DNA from 2 places in the Streptomyces sp. IBSNAI002 genome. Region 2 is predicted to be linked to the other one. Evidence: riboswitches for the same ligand, from Rfam matches in the RefSeq annotation. Region 2 holds a riboswitch; the other holds the start of a gene.
The links. Region 2 has a riboswitch for S-adenosylmethionine ahead of thrC (threonine synthase). Riboswitches for the same ligand answer to the same signal wherever they lie in the genome.
Positions count from the first base shown of each region.

Region 1: it holds a riboswitch for S-adenosylmethionine, as region 2 does, so the genes downstream of both, ACTVZO_RS12400 (aminotransferase class V-fold PLP-dependent enzyme) here and thrC (threonine synthase) in region 2, are expected to answer to the same signal.

Region 1 covers NZ_JBQPXG010000002.1:2,546,875-2,555,973, reverse strand. Annotated here, with positions in the region: gene ACTVZO_RS12430 (hypothetical protein) at 1-22, opposite strand, end outside; gene ctaE (aa3-type cytochrome oxidase subunit III) at 222-842, shown strand; gene qcrC (cytochrome bc1 complex diheme cytochrome c subunit) at 919-1,728, shown strand; gene qcrA (cytochrome bc1 complex Rieske iron-sulfur subunit) at 1,725-2,780, shown strand; gene qcrB (cytochrome bc1 complex cytochrome b subunit) at 2,777-4,408, shown strand; gene trpD (anthranilate phosphoribosyltransferase) at 4,574-5,638, shown strand; SAM riboswitch class IV at 5,730-5,846, shown strand; gene ACTVZO_RS12400 (aminotransferase class V-fold PLP-dependent enzyme) at 6,069-7,469, shown strand; gene ACTVZO_RS12395 (hypothetical protein) at 7,488-8,093, shown strand; gene ACTVZO_RS12390 (Lrp/AsnC family transcriptional regulator) at 8,452-8,733, opposite strand; gene ACTVZO_RS12385 (rhomboid family intramembrane serine protease) at 8,730-9,099, opposite strand, start outside.
Region 2 covers NZ_JBQPXG010000002.1:4,887,856-4,896,954, reverse strand. Annotated here, with positions in the region: gene groL (chaperonin GroEL) at 1-729, opposite strand, end outside; gene ACTVZO_RS23755 (cold-shock protein) at 1,034-1,240, opposite strand; gene ACTVZO_RS23750 (MoaD/ThiS family protein) at 1,623-1,898, opposite strand; gene thrC (threonine synthase) at 1,936-3,234, opposite strand; SAM riboswitch class I at 3,228-3,379, opposite strand; gene ACTVZO_RS23740 (glucosyl-3-phosphoglycerate synthase) at 3,576-4,553, shown strand; gene ACTVZO_RS23735 (alpha,alpha-trehalose-phosphate synthase (UDP-forming)) at 4,601-6,061, shown strand; gene otsB (trehalose-phosphatase) at 6,143-6,991, opposite strand; gene ACTVZO_RS23725 (DUF3263 domain-containing protein) at 7,054-7,290, opposite strand; gene ACTVZO_RS23720 (extracellular solute-binding protein) at 7,349-8,653, opposite strand; gene ACTVZO_RS23715 (ROK family protein) at 8,859-9,099, shown strand, end outside.

The DNA.
Region 1 (9,099 bases), 2.3 Mb from region 2:
GAACCCGCGCAGTCGCCCGCATTTCGTTCCTCCACGTGTCACGTGAATCACGTTGATGTTGCGCGGGATGCTACTCCTCCCGATGCGCTGTCAACATCGGTTCGGACACCCTCGCACGAGACGCTCATTGGCTCATCTGATGGGCCGTTCGGGCCTTGCACACGCCCCGGACACTCCGAACGGCACCCCCCGGGGTGAGGGCGGGATAAGCGACCGACATAATGTCGGTCGTGGCGACAGCAACGACAGTAGATACCGGGCACGCGCACCCGACGGTCAACCGGCCGAACCTCGTCAGCGTCGGAACCATCATCTGGTTGAGTTCCGAGCTGATGTTCTTCGCGGCCCTCTTCGCGATGTACTTCACCCTGCGATCCGTGACGGGCGCCGAGTACTGGACAGAACAGGCCTCGAGCCTGAACCTGCCCTTCTCGGCGACGAACACGACGATCCTGGTGCTCTCCTCGCTCACCTGCCAGCTCGGCGTGTTCGCCGCCGAGCGCGGTGACGTGAAGAAGCTCCGGACGTGGTTCATCATCACGTTCGTCATGGGTGCGATCTTCATTGGCGGCCAGGTGTTCGAGTACACCGAGCTGGTCAAGCACGAGGGCATGAGCCTCTCGTCCGGTCCGTACGGCTCGGTCTTCTACCTGACCACCGGGTTCCACGGTCTGCACGTGACGGGCGGTCTCATCGCCTTCCTGCTGGTCCTCGGCCGGACGTACGCGGCCAAGAGGTTCACCCACGAACAGGCCACGTCGGCCATCGTCGTGTCCTACTACTGGCACTTCGTCGATGTCGTCTGGATCGGCCTCTTCGCCACGATCTACCTGATCAAGTAGCGAACACGTCACCGGGCCCGACCCGGCACTCCATCCAGAAACACCGACGCAGAAGATCCTGACACCGGGGTAATCCGTGAAAAAGCTCTCCGCACGACGACGCCATCCGCTGGCGGCGGTCGTCGTTCTACTCCTCGCGCTGGCGGCCACTGGGGGGCTGTACGCCGCCTTCGCCCCCGCGGGCAAGGCGCAGGCCGATGAAACCGCCCAGTCCCTCGCCATCGAGGAGGGCAAGAAGCTCTACGCCGTGGGCTGCGCAAGCTGCCACGGAACCGGCGGTCAGGGTTCCACTGACGGCCCCAGCCTGGTCGGCGTCGGCTCCGCGGCCGTCGACTTCCAGGTGAGCACGGGCCGCATGCCCGCCCAGCAGCCCGGCGCCCAGGTGCCGAAGAAGCCCAACATCTACTCGCAGGCGCAGATCGACCAGCTGGCGGCGTACATCGCCTCCCTCGGTGCCGGTCCGATCACGCCGACCGAGAAGCAGTACGACCCGGCGGGTGCCGACATCGCCAACGGTGGTGAGCTGTTCCGCAACAACTGCGCGCAGTGCCACAACTTCACCGGCGAGGGCGGCGCACTGACGAACGGCAAGTACGCCCCCAACCTTGAGGACGTCTCGCCGAAGCACATCTACGAGGCCATGCTGACCGGCCCGCAGAACATGCCCTCCTTCCCGGACAGCACCATGCCGGAGAAGCAGAAGAAGGACATCATCGCGTACCTCGAGAACGTCAACGGCGAGAAGTCCACCAGCCCCGGTGGCCTCAAGCTCGGCGGCCTCGGTCCCGTTTCCGAGGGTCTGTTCGGCTGGATCTTCGGTCTGGGTGCGCTGATCGCTGTTGCCGTCTGGGTCGCGGCCCACACCGCTAAGGCCAAGAAGTCATGAGTCAAGACATTCCCGAAGAGAAGCACCTGCCGAGTGAGCAGGGCGACGCGCACCACGGTGCCGTAGCGGTCGCGGACGACCCGTTCGCCGACCCGGGCATGCCGGTTCACAAGCCGCGCATCCAGGACATCGACGAGCGGGCGGCGAAGCGCTCCGAGCGCACCGTCGCGATGCTGTTCACGCTGTCGATGCTGGCCACGGTGGCCTTCATCGCCTCCTACGTGATCTTCCCGGTCGACAAGATCGTGTACATCTTCCCCATCGGGAAGGTGAGCGCGCTCAACTTCGCGCTGGGCATGACGCTGGGCACGGCGCTCTTCTGCATCGGCGCGGGCGCGGTCCACTGGGCCCGCACCCTGATGTCCGACGTCGAGGTCGCCGCCGAGCGCCACGAGATCGCCGCTCCGCCGGAGGTCAAGGCGCAGGTCCTGCAGGACTTCCGCGACGGCGCGGAGGAGTCGGGCATCGCCCGCCGCCCGCTGATCCGCAACACGCTGCTGGGTGCGCTGGCCATGCTGCCGCTCTCCGCCGTCATGATCATGCGCGACTTGGGCCCGCTGCCCGAGGACAAGCTGCGCAAGACCCTGTGGGCCAAGGGCAAGCTGCTCATCAACCAGAACACGATGGAGCCGCTGCGTCCCGAGGACGTGCTCGTCGGTTCGCTGACCTTCGCCATGCCGGAAGGCCTGGAGGAGGACCAGCACGACTTCCAGGTCCAGATCGCCAAGGCCGCCCTGATGATCGTCCGCATCCAGCCGGACGACATCAAGGACAAGCGGGAGCTGGAGTGGTCCCACGACGGGATCGTGGCCTACTCCAAGATCTGCACCCACGTCGGCTGCCCGATCAGCCTGTACGAGCAGCAGACGCACCACGTGCTCTGCCCGTGCCACCAGTCCACTTTCGACCTCTCCGACGGCGCCCGTGTCATCTTCGGCCCGGCCGGTCACGCGCTTCCGCAGCTGCGGATCGGTGTCAATGACGAAGGCTTCCTCGAAGCGCTCGGCGACTTCGAAGAGCCCGTCGGCCCTGCATTCTGGGAGCGCGGATGAGCACTGCGACCACTGACACGAAGGCGCGCAAAGCGCCGGCCGGCGAGCGCGTAGCGGACTGGGCGGACGGCCGCCTGGGCATCTACGGCCTCGCCAAGGCCAACATGCGCAAGATCTTCCCGGACCACTGGTCCTTCATGCTGGGTGAGATCTGCCTCTACAGCTTCATCATCATCATCCTCACGGGTGTGTACCTGACGCTGTTCTTCCACCCGAGCATGAACGAGGTCGTGTACCACGGCTCGTACGTGCCCATGCAGGGCGTCATGATGTCCGAGGCCTTCGCCTCGACCCTGGACATCAGCTTCGACGTCCGCGGCGGTCTGCTCATCCGTCAGATCCACCACTGGGCCGCGCTGATCTTCGTCGCGGCGATGATCGTGCACATGATGCGCGTCTTCTTCACCGGCGCGTTCCGCAAGCCGCGTGAGATCAACTGGATCTTCGGCTTCCTGCTGCTGTTCCTCGGCATGTTCACCGGCTTCACCGGTTACTCGCTGCCGGACGACCTGCTCTCGGGTACCGGTGTCCGCTTCATGCAGGGTGCCATCCTGTCCGTCCCGGTCGTCGGCACGTACCTGTCGATGTTCCTGTTCGGCGGGGAGTTCCCGGGCGGCGACTTCGTCGCGCGGTTCTACTCGGTGCACATCCTCCTGCTGCCCGGCATCATGATGGGCCTGCTCGTGGCCCACCTGATCCTGGTCTTCTACCACAAGCACACCCAGTTCCCCGGCCCCGGCAAGACGAACAACAACGTCGTCGGCATGCCGCTGCTGCCGGTCTACATGGCCAAGGCCGGAGGCTTCTTCTTCCTGGTCTTCGGTGTCATCGCGGCCATCGCGGCGATCGCCTCGATCAACCCGATCTGGGCGCTCGGCCCGTACCGCCCGGACCACGTGTCCACCGGTGCGCAGCCCGACTGGTACATGGGTATGCCGGAAGGCCTGATCCGAGCGATGCCGGGCTGGGAGATCAACCTGTGGGGCCACACGCTCGTCCTGGGCGTGTTCATCCCGCTGCTGCTCTTCCCGCTGGTGCTGTGCTCGATCGCCGTCTGGCCGTTCATCGAGTCCTGGGTCACCGGTGACAAGCGCGAGCACCACCTGCTGGACCGCCCGCGCAACGTCCCGACCCGTACGGCCTTCGGTGTCGCCTGGATCGCGGAGTACATCGTCCTGCTGATCGGCGGTGGAAACGACATGTTCGCGCAGTACTTCCACCTCTCGATCAACTCGATCACCTGGTTCGTCCGGATCGGCTTCTTCGTCGTCCCGGTCCTCGCCTTCATCGCCACCAAGCGGATCTGTCTCGGCCTCCAGCGCCGGGACCGGGACAAGGTGCTGCACGGTCGCGAGACCGGCATCATCAAGCGCCTGCCGCACGGTGAGTTCGTCGAGGTCCACGAGCCGCTCTCGCAGGCCAAGCTGCACACGCTCACCTCGTACACGCAGTACCAGCCGATCGAGATCGGCCCGGCGGTCGACGAGAACGGCGTCGAGCGCAAGGTGAAGCTCGGCGAGAAGCTGCGCGCGAAGCTCAGCAAGGGCTTCTACGCCGAGGACAACCAGATTCCGAAGCCCACGGTGGAGGAGTACAAGGAGATCCAGAGCGGCCACGGCCACCACTGATCCCGTTTGAGGGACTGATTTCGGTCAGTCCCGGTGTCGCCACGGCGAGAGCCCCGTCCAGACGCTGGACGGGGCTCTTTGCCGTCTCCGGGGCTGGATAGGCTGAAGCCCTTCCCATTCGACGTGGGCCCCCACATCGGCGGGCGACGACAGCAGGAGCGGACCATGAACGTTGCGACCCCGGCAGGCGGCGACAGCGTGGCGGCCCGCGGCTGGCCGGGCGTTCTCGACGCCCTGCTCAGCGGCCGGGACCTGACCGCCGAGGACACCGCCTGGGCCATGGACCGGATCATGCGCGGCGAGGCCACCGACGCCCAGATCGCCGGTTTCGCGGTCGCGCTGCGGGCCAAGGGGGAGACGGTCGCCGAGATCAACGGCCTGGTCCGCGCCATGTACGAGCACGCCAACCTGATCGAGGTGCCGGGCCGGACGGTCGACATCGTCGGCACCGGCGGCGACGGGGCCAAGACGGTGAACATCTCCACCATGTCCGCGATCGTCGTGGCCGGCACGGGCGCCAAGGTGGTCAAGCACGGCAACCGGGCCGCGTCCTCCGCCAGCGGCTCCTCGGACGTGCTGGAGAAGCTCGGCGTCAACCTCGACCTCACCCCCGCCCGGGTGGCGGAGGTCGTGGAGGAGGCCGGCATCACCTTCTGCTTCGCCGTGAAGTTCCACCCGGCGCTGCGGCACGTCGCGGCCGCCCGCAAGGAACTGGGCATCCGCACCACCTTCAACTTCCTGGGCCCGCTGACCAACCCGGCCAAGGTCCGCGCCCAGGCCACGGGCGTGGCGGACCCCCGGGTGGCCCCGATCGTGGCCGGCGTGCTCGCCGAGCGCGGCTCCTCCGCGCTCGTCTTCCGCGGCGACGACGGGCTGGACGAGCTGACCACCACCGCCACCTCACGGGTGTGGTGGGTCCGCGACGGCAAGGTCTCCGAGCAGCCCTTCGACCCGCGTGACGTCGGCATCCCGCTGGTCGACGTCTCGGCGCTGCGCGGTGCGGACGCCTCGTACAACGCCGACATCGCCCGCCGCCTGCTGGCCGGCGAGACCGGCCCGGTCCGCGAAGCGGTCCTGCTGAACTCGGCGGCCGCCCTGGTGGCGCTGGACCCGGGCACGGGCACCCTGGAGGAGCAGATCGCGGCCGGCATCGCCCGCGCGGCGCAGTCCATCGACTCGGGCGCGGCCCGTGCGGCGCTGGAGCGGTGGGTGGCGGCCAGCAACGCCTGAGCCCCCCGCCGCCCGTTTCCGGCCACGGCCCCGGTCCGCATCGTGGACCGGGGTCTTGCGCGTACGGGGTCTTGTGGCAAGATGCTGACCAGGTCACGAGTGACAGCGTTTAGGCCCCGGCTTGCTGTCCGGCAACCCTCCTTCCGTGGCGGGGTGCCCCGGGTGATGACCAGGCCGTAGGCAGCAAGGCTTACGGCAAGCGCGGATCCCTCGACACCAGGGGTCCTGGTCTCTCGAGGAGCGTTTTCCGTGAGCAAGCGAATGCGATAGGGCGAATCCGCCCCTTCTTCACCCCTCGGAACAGGGTCGCTTCCGCGTACCCCCGTTCAGCTCCGAGGACTTCCCGTACCCCTCCGCACGGCACCGCGCCGTAGCCGCCGCGTACGGGCACACCGAAGCCATTCACCCCTGCCTGCCGGGAGATTCCGCCATGTCCGCATCCCTGAACGCCGCCGTCGCCACCGCCACCGCAGCCTCCTCCTCCGCCGCCGAGGGCCCCGCCTGTGCCGAGCCGCTGCCGGTCCTCGGCCGGGACATCACCGTCCCGCTCGTCACCGGCGGCGAGGTCACCTACGCGGCCCTCGACTACGCCGCCAGCGCCCCGGCGCTCCAGCGCGTCTGGGACGACGTGGCCGCGTACGCCCCCTACTACGGCAGCGTCCACCGCGGCGCCGGATACCTCTCGCAGCTCTCCACCGACCTCTTCGAGCAGAGCCGGGCCACGGTCGCCCAGTTCCTCGACTGCCGCCCCGCCGACCAGGTCGTCTTCACCCGGTCCACCACCGACTCCCTGAACCTCCTCGCGGCCGTCCTCCCGGACGGCTGCCAGGTCTTCGTCTTCGAGACCGAGCACCACGCCTCGCTGCTGCCGTGGACGGACGCGCAGGTCACCTACCTCAACGCGCCCCGCACCCCGGACGAAGCCGTCGCCACCCTGGAGCGGGCGCTCGCCGACCGCGACCCCTACGGCCCGGCCCTGGTCTGCGTCACCGGCGCGTCCAACGTCACCGGTGAACTGTGGCCGGTCAAGGAGCTCTCCGCCGCCGCGCACGCCCACGGCGCGCGGATCGTCCTGGACGCCGCCCAGCTCGCCCCGCACCACCCCGTCTCGGTCCGGGACCTCGACGTGGACTGGGTCGCCTTCTCCGGGCACAAGCTGTACGCCCCCTTCGGCTCGGGCGTGCTCGCCGGCCGCGCGGACTGGCTTCAGGAGGCCGAGCCGTACCTCGCGGGCGGCGGCGCCTCGCGCAAGGTCGCCCGCCGGGCCGACGGCGGCGTCGACGTCGAGTGGCACACCACGGCCGCCCGCCACGAGGCAGGCTCCCCGAACGTCATCGGCGTCTACTCCATCGCCGCCGCCTGCAAGGCCCTGACCGAAGCCGGGTTCGACAGCCTCGTCGCCCGGGAGCAGCACCTCATCGCGAAGGTCCGCGAAGGCCTGGCGGAGGTCCCGGCGGTCCGGATCCTCTCCCTCTTCGGGGACGACGCCCCGCGCGTCGGCGTCATCTCCTTCGTGGTGGACGGCTGGAACAGCTCCCACTTCGCGGCCGCGCTGTCCGCCGAGTACGGGATCGGCGTCCGCGACGGCCTGTTCTGCGCCCACCCGCTGGTCCGCACCCTGCTGGGCAGCGAGCCGCAGGCCCAGGGCGAATGCGGGGCGCCGGAGGCGGAGCCGGGCGACCGGTCGCTGAACGCGATCCGCGTCAGCTTCGGCGCCGGCACTCCCGACGAGCACGTGGAGCGCTTCGTCCGCGCGGTGCGGGAGCTCGTCGCGGACGGCGCCAAGTGGCAGTACCGCACCGAGGAAGGCCGCTGCGTCCCGGCCGTCTGACCTGGCAGGATGCGGGACATGAGCTACTGGGACCCACTGCCGTCCGTCCGGGCCGCGGCGAACGGGCCGCTGCCCGCGCCGGACGGCGGCACGTGGCTGCCCGCCCCGGAGTACCGGGGCCGCTGGTGGAACGCCTGGCCCGACCGGTGGGAGCAGCGCGACTGGCGCAACGTGCCGGGGCCGTTCTACGGGGCGGGGACCGATACCTGCTGGACGGGCCGGCTGATCGCGCCCGCGCATGTGCTCTACGACGACGAGTGGGGCGCCGAGTTCGTCTACCGGCAGCCCCGTGACGCGGCGCAGGCGCTGGCGCTGGTGGGCGCGGTCGCCCAGGACCCGATGGCCGGATACGCCTGCGACGGCGACGACCACTGGACCCCGGACCTCGTCCGAGAGTGGTGGCGGGAGCGGGGCCGGGTGCGGGAGTGGGCCGTGGCCCTGGACCGTACGTGGTCGGTCTCGGGGCGGGAGGACGAACGCGAGGCGGCCGGCGGGGCGCGGGAGTACGTCGCGTACATCGACGGAGGCCTCGCGGAGTACCTGCGCGGCTACCTCTTCTGGCTCTCCGAAGGCCGCCCGGCGAACCCGGGCGAGCCGTTGCCACTGCTCCTGCGGAGTGCCTAGCCGGGGGGTGGTGCGGGGCCGCTCCGGAGTGCCTCCTCGGCTCGCGCACGAAGCCCCGGCTGCGCAAGCGCCGCCCAGGTCGCGCGCTCGTCCTGCGGGGACCCTCCTGCACGTCCCCACCCCACGCCCGGCTCCGGAGCCGGGGCCTGGTCTCGGTGGGGGAGCGGGGGCGTGCAGGGGCGTCCCCGCAGGACGAGCGCGCAACCGTGGCCCGGCGGCCGGGACGCGGCTCGGTGCGCGAGCCGAGGAGACGCCCCGGAGGGACCCCGCGCACGGCCCGGCAGACCGATCCCGCCCAGGGGGACGAACCCAGCCCCGCCGGCGTTCGAGGCGAGGGCTTCGCCGGCGGAGCCCAGTGCTAAGCGTCCAGGCCGATCGCGAAGGCCGCTTCCAGGTCGTGCTGCGAGTACGTACGGAACGCCACGTGCGTGTCCGTCGCCTCGACGCCCGGGATCTTGCTGATGCGGCCGGGGATGATGTCGGCCAGGTTCTCGTGCCGGGCCACCCGCACCAGCGCGATCAGGTCGTACGTCCCCGTCACGGAGTAGACCTCGCTGACGCTGTCCAGCGCGGCGATGGACTCGGCGATCTCGGGGATGCGGTCCACGCTGGTCTTGATGAGCACGATCGCGGTGATCACGGCTGACTGTCTCCCTCGATGGCCGTCGCTGGTCGCACCACTCTAGTCGTACGCCGATACCGCACCCACGCGTACAGGAACCCGACGGAGAAGCCCACCAGGTGGGCCAGGTAGGCCACCCCGGGACCGCTGCCCGCCCGGTGCGCGGCCACCCCCTGGAGGGCGAACCAGAACAGCAGCACGAGCCACGCCGGGAACCGCAGCGGCAGGAAGAACAAGAAGGGGAACAGGCTCGTCACCCTGGCCCGCGGGAGCAGGAACAGGAACGCGCCCAGCACCGCGGAGATGGCCCCGGAGGCCCCGACCAGGGTCTGTGAGGAGCCCGTGTTGGCCGCCGCGTAAGCCGCCAGGGCCACGTACCCCGTA
Region 2 (9,099 bases):
CTTGCCGGACTGCATGACCTTCTCCAGGAGCGGCAGCAGGTCCTTGACCGAGCCGATCTTGGAGTTGACGATCAGGATGTACGGGTCGTCGAGCGACGCCTCCATACGCTCCATGTCGGTGGCGAAGTACGCCGAGATGTAGCCCTTGTCGAAGCGCATGCCCTCGGTGAGCTCGAGCTCCAGACCGAAGGTCTGCGACTCCTCGACGGTGATGACGCCTTCCTTGCCGACCTTGTCCATGGCCTCGGCGATGAGCTCGCCGATCTGGGTGTCGGCGGCGGAGATGGAGGCCGTCGAAGCGATCTGCTCCTTGGTCTCGACATCCTTCGCCTGCTCGAGCAGGGCGCCCGAGACGGCCTCGACGGCCTTCTCGATGCCACGCTTGAGGGCCATCGGGTTGGCGCCGGCCGCCACGTTGCGCAGGCCCTCGCGGACGAGCGCCTGGGCGAGCACGGTGGCGGTGGTCGTACCGTCGCCGGCGACGTCGTCCGTCTTCTTGGCGACTTCCTTGACCAGCTCGGCGCCGATCTTCTCGTACGGGTCCTCGAGCTCGATCTCCTTGGCGATGGAGACACCATCGTTGGTGATCGTGGGGGCGCCCCACTTCTTCTCAAGGACGACGTTGCGACCCTTGGGGCCAAGGGTGACCTTGACGGCGTCGGCGAGCTGGTTCATCCCACGCTCGAGACCGCGCCGGGCCTCCTCGTCGAACGCAATGATCTTGGCCATCTGAAGTGGTCCTCCCGGACAGCGGTGGATTGCTCCCAGGACCGCGCCCGCGCCCGCGACGGACGGCCTGCGTGCCCGGCGGTTCCTTCCCGCCGGACGCTGCGGGCCTCACCGACCCGGTCCTCGTTTCAGTAGCACTCTCACGTGGAGAGTGCTAACGCCAATGATTAGCACTCGACCCCCGCGAGTGCAAGCGGCTTGGGGGAACACCCCGGTGAACGCACCGGAGACACGCGAGGGGCCCACATCCCGTGTCCGGGATGTGGGCCCCTCCTGTACGCGTGGGCGGTCGATCGCGCCGGGACTAGCCGAGTGCGAGCTTGACCATGTCCGCCTGCGGACCCTTCTGGCCCTGCGAGATCTCGAACTCGACCCGCTGACCCTCTTCAAGGGTGCGGTACCCGTCCATCTGGATGGCGCTGTAGTGGACGAACACATCCGCACCACCGTCGACCGCGATGAAGCCGTAGCCCTTCTCCGCGTTGAACCACTTGACGGTGCCCTGAGCCATGCCTAACTCCCCTATTACTGGCCCTTGCGCAGGAACGCACTTCGCGGTCCCGGGTCATCACTTGCGTCGGAACGCGTCGACCGAGGCTGAATGTATCCGCGCCGGTGCTGTCTGCAACAGGTCAATCCGACGAGAATTCTGGACACGGGGAAACATAGAAATAGAGTGAAAATCTGGCATATTCCAGGGCAACTCGGGCCCGGCATATCTCGCCAATGCCCCATACCGCGCTTGCACATTGACCCGATGTCGACCCTGACGCGAGCCGTTCATATGCGCCCGGCATGAGCAGCGGAGGGGACTTCCCCAACTCTACCGCGCCCAATCAAACAGAATTACCCCCTCCGCTTATTAACGGAGGGGGTAATTACGGTTTCGCGTGTCAGCCGCCGGCGACGGCGGGAATGATGGAGACGCCCGCGCCGTCCGGCGTCGCCGCCTGCAGCCCGCCCTCGAAGCGCACGTCGTCGTCGTTCACGTAGACGTTGACGAAGCGGCGCAGCTTGCCCTGGTCGTCCAGGACGCGCGCGGCGATGCCCGGGTGGTTCTTCTCCAGGGACTCGATGACCTCGGCCAGGGTGGCACCCTCGGCCGGGACCTCGGCCTGACCGCCGGTGTAGGTGCGCAGGATGGTGGGGATGCGGACGTTGACGCTCATGGCGCTACTGCCTTTCCGGTAGTACGGGGAGGGAGGGTCAGGCGAGGCCGGCGGCGCGGAACGCGTCCAGGCTCGGGCGGATGGTGGCGGTCTGCCCGCTGTCCGCGGCCACCGCCTCCAGGGTCTTGAGGCCGTCGCCGGTGTTCAGGATGACGGTGGTCAGCGTCGGGTCGAGCTGCCCGTTCTCGATGAGCTTCTTCGTGACGCCGACGGTCACGCCGCCCGCGGTCTCGGCGAAGATGCCCTCGGTCTGCGCGAGGGTCTTGATGGCCTCGACGACCTGCTCGTCGTTGACGTCCTCGACGAAGCCGCCGGTGCGCCGCGCGATGTCCAGGACGTACGGGCCGTCCGCCGGGTTGCCGATCGCCAGGGACTTGGCGATGGTGTTCGGCTTCTGCGGCCGGACCACGTCGTGACCGGCCTTGAAGGCGGAGGAGACCGGGGAGCAGCCCTCGGCCTGGGCGCCGAAGATCTTGTACGGCTTGTCCTCGACGAGACCGAGCTTGATCAGCTCCTGCAGACCCTTGTCGATCTTCGTCAGCTGCGAGCCGGACGCGATCGGGATGACGATCTGGTCGGGCAGCTGCCAGCCGAGCTGCTCGCAGATCTCGTACGCCAGGGTCTTGGAGCCCTCGCCGTAGTACGGGCGCAGGTTGACGTTGACGAAGCCCCAGCCCTCGCCCAGCGGGTCGCCGATGAGCTCGGAGCAGAAGCGGTTCACGTCGTCGTAGTTGCCCTCGATGCCCACGAGGTCGCCGCCGTAGACACCGGCCATGACGACCTTGCCCTGCTCCAGGTCGTGCGGGATGAACACGCAGGAGCGGAAGCCGGCCCGGGCGGCCGCGGCGCCGACGGCGCCGGCCAGGTTGCCGGTGGAGGAGCAGGACAGGGTGGTGAAGCCGAAGGCGCGGGCCGCCTCGACGGCGATGGCCACGACGCGGTCCTTGAAGGAGTGCGTCGGGTTGCCGGAGTCGTCCTTGACGTACAGCTTGCCGGTGACGCCGAGCTCCTTGGCCAGGTTGGCCGCGTCCACGAGCTTGGTGAAGCCCGGGTTCAGGCTGGGCTTGGAGGCCACGTCCGCGGGGACCGGCAGCAGCGGCGCGTAGCGCCAGATGTTGTTCGGACCGGCCTCGATCGCGGCGCGCAGGGCTTCGGGGTCACCGGTCGGGAGGTCGTAGGCGACTTCCAGAGGTCCGAAGCACTCGGCGCACGCGAAGATGGGTCCGAGTTCGAAACGGGTACCGCACTCGCGACAGGAAAGCGCGGTGGCGGGTCCGAGATCGACAGAGGTGGAAGCAGTCTGTGCAGCCATGATGGCGAGGCCCTTTCTCCTCATCTTCCCCATGGCGCACTTCGCCATGAGACGGAATTGGCACCTTCCCTAGCCGGGGCCCCGCAGGATGCGTGTCGCATCGCGAGAACCGACTGGAGGGTTGCCGGGGCTTCAACGGGCCGTGTCCCTCTGCCCCTCTGGATGAGCGGTATGGCACCGGCACACGCGCTCTATGGCGCGCCGGTGCGTTTGTACGCGAGGCCCCCCGGCATGCGGCGGTCCTGCGCGTTGTTCAAGACTGTAACCGAAGGTCCGAACGGTTGAGACAGCCGTCCGAACCGCGAGATGGATCACTTTTCGGTCAATCCGACCCGCAAGCCGATCGATGTGCAAGGAGTCTCAGAGTGCTGGAAGAGGTGGAGCGCTGGCTGGCCGACCGCTCCTGGTCCGCCGCCGACCGACCGCTTGACCAGCTGCTGGACCGGAAACGGGCAGCTGGGACCACGGTCAGCGTGGTGCTGCCGGCGCTCGACGAGGAGGCGACGGTCGGCGCGATCGTCGAGGTGATCCGCCGCGAGCTGATCGAGGGACTGCCGGTCCCCCTGGTGGACGAGCTCGTCGTGATCGACTCGGGCTCCGGCGACGCTACAGCCGAAGTCGCGGCGAAGGCCGGCGCCCGGGTGGTGCACCGGGACGACGTCCTGCCGCGGATTCCGGCGCTGCCCGGCAAGGGCGAGGTGCTGTGGCGCTCCCTGCTGGCCACCACCGGGGACATCGTCTGCTTCGTCGACGCCGACCTGCGGGAGTTCTCGGCCACCTTCGTCTCCGGGATCGTGGGGCCGCTGCTGACCGAGCCGGACGTGCAGTTCGTGAAGGCCATGTACGACCGGCCGCTCGGCCCGGAATTCGACGGGCCCCCCTCCGGCACGTCCCCCGGCCAGGGCGGCCGGGTCACCGAGCTCGTCGCGCGCCCGCTGCTCAACCTGCACTGGCCGCAGCTCGCCGGCTTCGTCCAGCCGCTGGGCGGCGAGTACGCCGTACGCCGCTCCCTGCTCGAACGCCTGCCCTTCCCCGTCGGGTACGGCGTCGAGCTGGGCCTGCTGGTCGACGCCCTGCACACGGTCGGGCTGGACGCGCTGGCCCAGGTGGACGTGGGGGTACGGCTCCACCGCCATCAGGACGGGCAGGCGCTGGGCCGGATGGCCGCCGCGATCTACCGCACCGCGCAGCTGCGGCTCTCGCGCGGCCATCTCGTACGGCCGGAGCTGACGCAGTTCGAGCGGGGGCCGGACGGGTTCGTGCCGCGCACCTACCCGGTGGACACCGAGGAGCGGCCGCCGATGCTGGGCATCAAGGAGTACGCCCTGCGGCGCGCGGCCTGACGGGTTTCGGAAGTTTGCGCGAGGCCGGGCCGGGCTAGGTTCGCGACATGGCTGCATCCCAGGTACTCGTCGCCGCCAACCGCGGCCCCCTCTCGTACTCGCTCGGCACGGACGGCTCGCTCAGCGCCCGGCGCGGCGGAGGCGGCCTCGTCTCCGGCCTCTCCGCGGCGCTGGCCCGGCAGCCGGACGCGCTGTGGATCTGCGCGGCGCTGTCGGACGCGGACCGGGAGGCGGTCCGCCGGGGCGTCTCCGAGCCGGGCGTCCGCATGCTGGACATCGATCCCACGATGTATGACGACGCGTACAACGGCATCGCGAACTCGGTGCTGTGGTTCACCCACCACCACCTGTACGACGTCCCGCGCGAGCCGGTCTTCGACGCGGAGTTCCGGCGGCGCTGGGCGTCGTACGTCGCGTACAACGAAGCCTTCGCGCGGGCGTTGGCCGAGGAGGCGGCGCCCGGCGCGTGCGTCCTGGTGCAGGACTACCACCTGGCGCTGGTCCCGGGCGCGCTGCGCGAGCTGCGGCCCGACCTGCGGATCGGGCACTTCACGCACACGCCGTGGGCGTCGCGGGAGTTCCTGGAGATGCTCCCGGCCGACATCCTGAGCCAGCTGACGTGGGGGATGCTCGGGGCGGACCGGCTCGGGTTCCACACGTCGACGTGGGCGTCCAACTTCGTCGGCGGCGCCACCCGCGACGACGCGCACGGCATCGCGGACGCCTTCTTCCCCCGCAACGGGGCGGCCGGGGTGCACCACCGGCGGATGACCGCGGACGGGCGGTACGGGGAGAAGCGGTTCACCGAGGTGACGGAGTACCCGCTGGGCGTGGACGCGGACGAGCTGCGGGCGCTGGCGCACCGGCCGGAGGTGGACGGGAAGCTGGCGGAGCTGCGGGCGGAGGTCGGGGACCGCAGGACGATCGTCCGGGTGGACCGGACGGAGCTGTCGAAGAACATCCTGCGGGGCCTGCTGGCCTACCGGGAGCTGCTGACGGTCCACCCCGAGTGGCGCGGCCGGGTGGTGCACCTGGCCTCGGCGTACCCGTCGCGGCAGGACCTGAAGGTGTACCGGGACTACACGGCGGCCGTCTCGGAGCTGGCCGCGGAGATCAACGCGGAGTTCGGCACGGAGGACTGGCAGCCGGTGCTGGTGTCCGTGCAGGACGACTTCGCGCGGTCGCTGGCGGCCTACCGGATGGCGGACGTGGCGCTGGTGAACCCCGTGCGGGACGGGATGAACCTGGTGGCGAAGGAGATCCCGGTGGTGTCGGAGGCGGGCTGCGCGCTGGTGCTGTCCACCGGGGCGGGGGCGTACGAGGAGCTGCGGGCGGACGCGGTGACGGTGAACCCGTACGACGTCACGGAGACGGCGGCGGCGTTGCACGCGGCGCTGTCCATGCCGGAGCCGGAGCGCGCGGAGCGCACGAAACGGCTGGCCGCCGCGGCGACGGCCCTCCCCCCGGCGGCCTGGTTCGAAGCCCAGCTCTCGGCCTTGCGCGCCTGACCTGCGGTCCGCTCCCACGCCCGGAGCCCCGGCTCCGCCCTGCCCCCCGGGGCTCCGCCCCCCGACACGCCGGAGCCCCGGTCAGGCCCGCAAGGCCGTGGCCAGGGCGGCCAGGAAGGTGACGACCGCGGACGGGCCCGGCAGGACCAGGTCGGCTCGGGAGGCGAGCTCCGGGACCTCCGCGGAGCCGCTGCACACCAGCAGCCCCGGCAACCCGTCGGCCCGCCGCTTCTCGACCGCCGAGTACGCGGCGAGGTCACCCAGGTCGTCGCCCGCGTACAGCACCGCCTCCGCGCCCGTCTCCGCCAGGAACTCCGTGAGGGCGACCCCCTTGTCCATCCCCGGGGGCCGCAGCTCCAGGACCGCGCGCCCCGGCTCCACCATCAGCCCGTGCCGGGCCGCCAGCTCGGCCAGCGGCTCGCGCAGGGCCGCGAAGGCCGCCTCCGGGTCCTCGGCGCGCCGCGTGTGCACGGCCAGCGCCCGGCCCTTCTCCTCGATCCAGGTGCCCTGCCAGGCCCCGATGGAGTCCAGGAAGCCCGGCAGCTCCGCCCGGACCGCCGCCACCCCGGGGTGCTCGGCGGGGGCGTGCACGATCCCGCTGACGGCGTCCCAGCGCTCGGCCCCGTAGTGGCCGAGGACGACGAGGTGCTCCAGGCCGGGGACCCCGGCGAATCCCCCGTAGCGGACGGCGACGCCCGCCGGCCGGCCGGTGATCACGGCGACGGAGGCCACTTCGGGTGCGAGCGCGGACAGCGCCGGCACGGCTCCGGGGTGGGCCCTCGCCTGGTCCGGGTCGGGGACGATCTCGGCGAGGGTGCCGTCGAAGTCAAGGGCGACCACGGAACGGCGGGGTGCGCGGAGCAGGGCCTCCAGGCCCTCGCGTCCGGCTGCGGTGACGGGCATCGGCAAGTCGTGCGGATGGCTCCCCATACGGACGACCCTAACGGCCGAGCAGAGCGACGGCTACGGCGCGGACCGCGCCGCCCGTCCGGCTACCGCCTGGCCCGCTGGGCCTCGCGGATCCGGCGCAGGCGGTTGACCGTGCCCGGCGCGTGGGCCAGCGCGCGCGGGTCGTCCATCAGCACGTTGAGCAGCTGGTAGTAGCGGACCGGGGTCATCCCCAGCCCTTCCCGTATCGCCCGCTCCTTGGCCCCGGGCCCGGGCCAGGTGCGTCCCTCGTACGCGAGCACCGCGGCCTCCGTGGCCGTCAGCCGCCCGTCGTCCGTCATACCGCCAGATTAACGCCGCCCACCGACACCGGCCCGGCCGCCCCGGCCGGCCCAGGGGTCAGCGCGGGTCGGCCGCCCTGGCCTTCGTCGCGATCTCCTCCAGCACCTTCACCGGCTGCCCGCCCGGCTCGACGGCCTGGCCGATGTGCTGCTTGATGTCCTCGCTGACGCCCGCCCAGGACTTCTTGCCGACCGGGTAGAGCCGCGAGGACGGCAGCGCGTCCAGGAAGGTCTTCAGCTGCGGCGCGGTCCCGCCCGCCGTGCCGCTCTGCGCGGCCCGGTAGCCGGTGGTGGTGACCGGGAGCAGGTCGTACATGGTGGTGAAGGCGGTCACGTTCTTCGCCTCGTAGAGGTGGTCCAGGAACTTCCCGGACTCCTTGCGGTGGCCGTTCTTGAAGGCCATCACCCAGTCCGCGACGCCCATCGCCGAGTGCTCGGTGCCGTCCGCGGTGGGCATGGTGACCATGCCGAACTTCACACCCTTGCCGGCCGCCTGCTTGATCAGCGTCGGGTGGCCGTTGAGCATGCCGACCTCGCCGCGCGTGAAGGCGTCGAAGGCGGCCTGCCGGTCCAGCTTGCCCGGCTCCACGGGCCCGGTCAGGCCCTGGCCGACCATTTTGTCCCGGAGGAACTCCAGCGCCTTGACGTTCTCGGTGGAGTCGATGGAGTACTGCTCTTCGTTGTCGGTGTAGCCGCCGCCGCCCGCCAGCATCCACATCATCGTCTCGGCCTGGGCCTCCTCGCGGCCCAGCGGCAGCGCGAAGGGGGTGGCGACGCCCGCGCCCTTGAGCTTCTTCGCGGCCGCCTCCAGCTCCGTCCAGCTCTTGGGCTGCCAGCCGTTCTTGGAGTCCTTCGGGATGACCCCGGCGTCGCCCAGCAGCTTCTCGTTGTAGAAGAGCAGCCGGGTGCTGGCGACGAAGGGCAGCCCGTACTGGATCCGCTTGACCTTGCCCGCGTCGGCGAGCGGCCCGAGGAAGTCGGCCTCGGTCTTCACGGAGAGCAGCTCGTCCGCCGTGTAGAGCTTGCCCGCCTCGGCGTAGTCGGCGTAGGCGCCGATCTGCGCGATGTCGGGGGCCTTGCCCGCCTTGACCATCTCGGCGACCTTGGCGTCGACCTCGGACCAGGAGTAGACGCTGACCTCGACGTTGATCCCGGGGTTGGTCTTCTCGAAGTCCTCGGCGAGCGTCTTCCAGTAGGTGGCCGACGAGTTCTGCGGATTGTCCCCGTACTCGGCCGCCACGACCCGCAGGGTCACCTCGTTGTTCCCGGTGAGTCCGCCGACGGCTCCGCAGCCGGTCAGTGTCACGGCCGTCAGGCACAGTGCGGCGCCGGACGCGGCCAGGCGCAGGTATCGGCGGTTCACAGTTCTCGGTCCACCCCTTGTTGTACGTACGATCCACGTAAGGTCTACACCACTTTGGCCGCTGGTCCACATCCTTGGTCCCGAATTTGTATGGCCACTCAACAATCCCTCTCAATGGACTAGACCTTTCCCCGTGAAGCACGCGAGACTGTCCTCTGTGAAACCCGTGAAACACGTCATCGCCCTCGATGTGGGCGGCACCGGGATGAAGGCCGCCCTGGTCGCCGCCGACGGCACCCTGCTGCACGAGGCGCGCCGCGCCACCGGCCGCGAGCGGGGCGCCGACGCCGTCGTCGAGACGATCCAGGACTTCGCCGCCGAGCTGCTCGCCATCGGCCGGGAGCGCTGCGGAGAGGCCGCCTCGGCCGCCGGAGTCGCCGTCCCGGGCATCGTCGACGCCGAGAACGGGATCGCCGTCTACGCGGCGAACCTCGGCTGGCGCGACG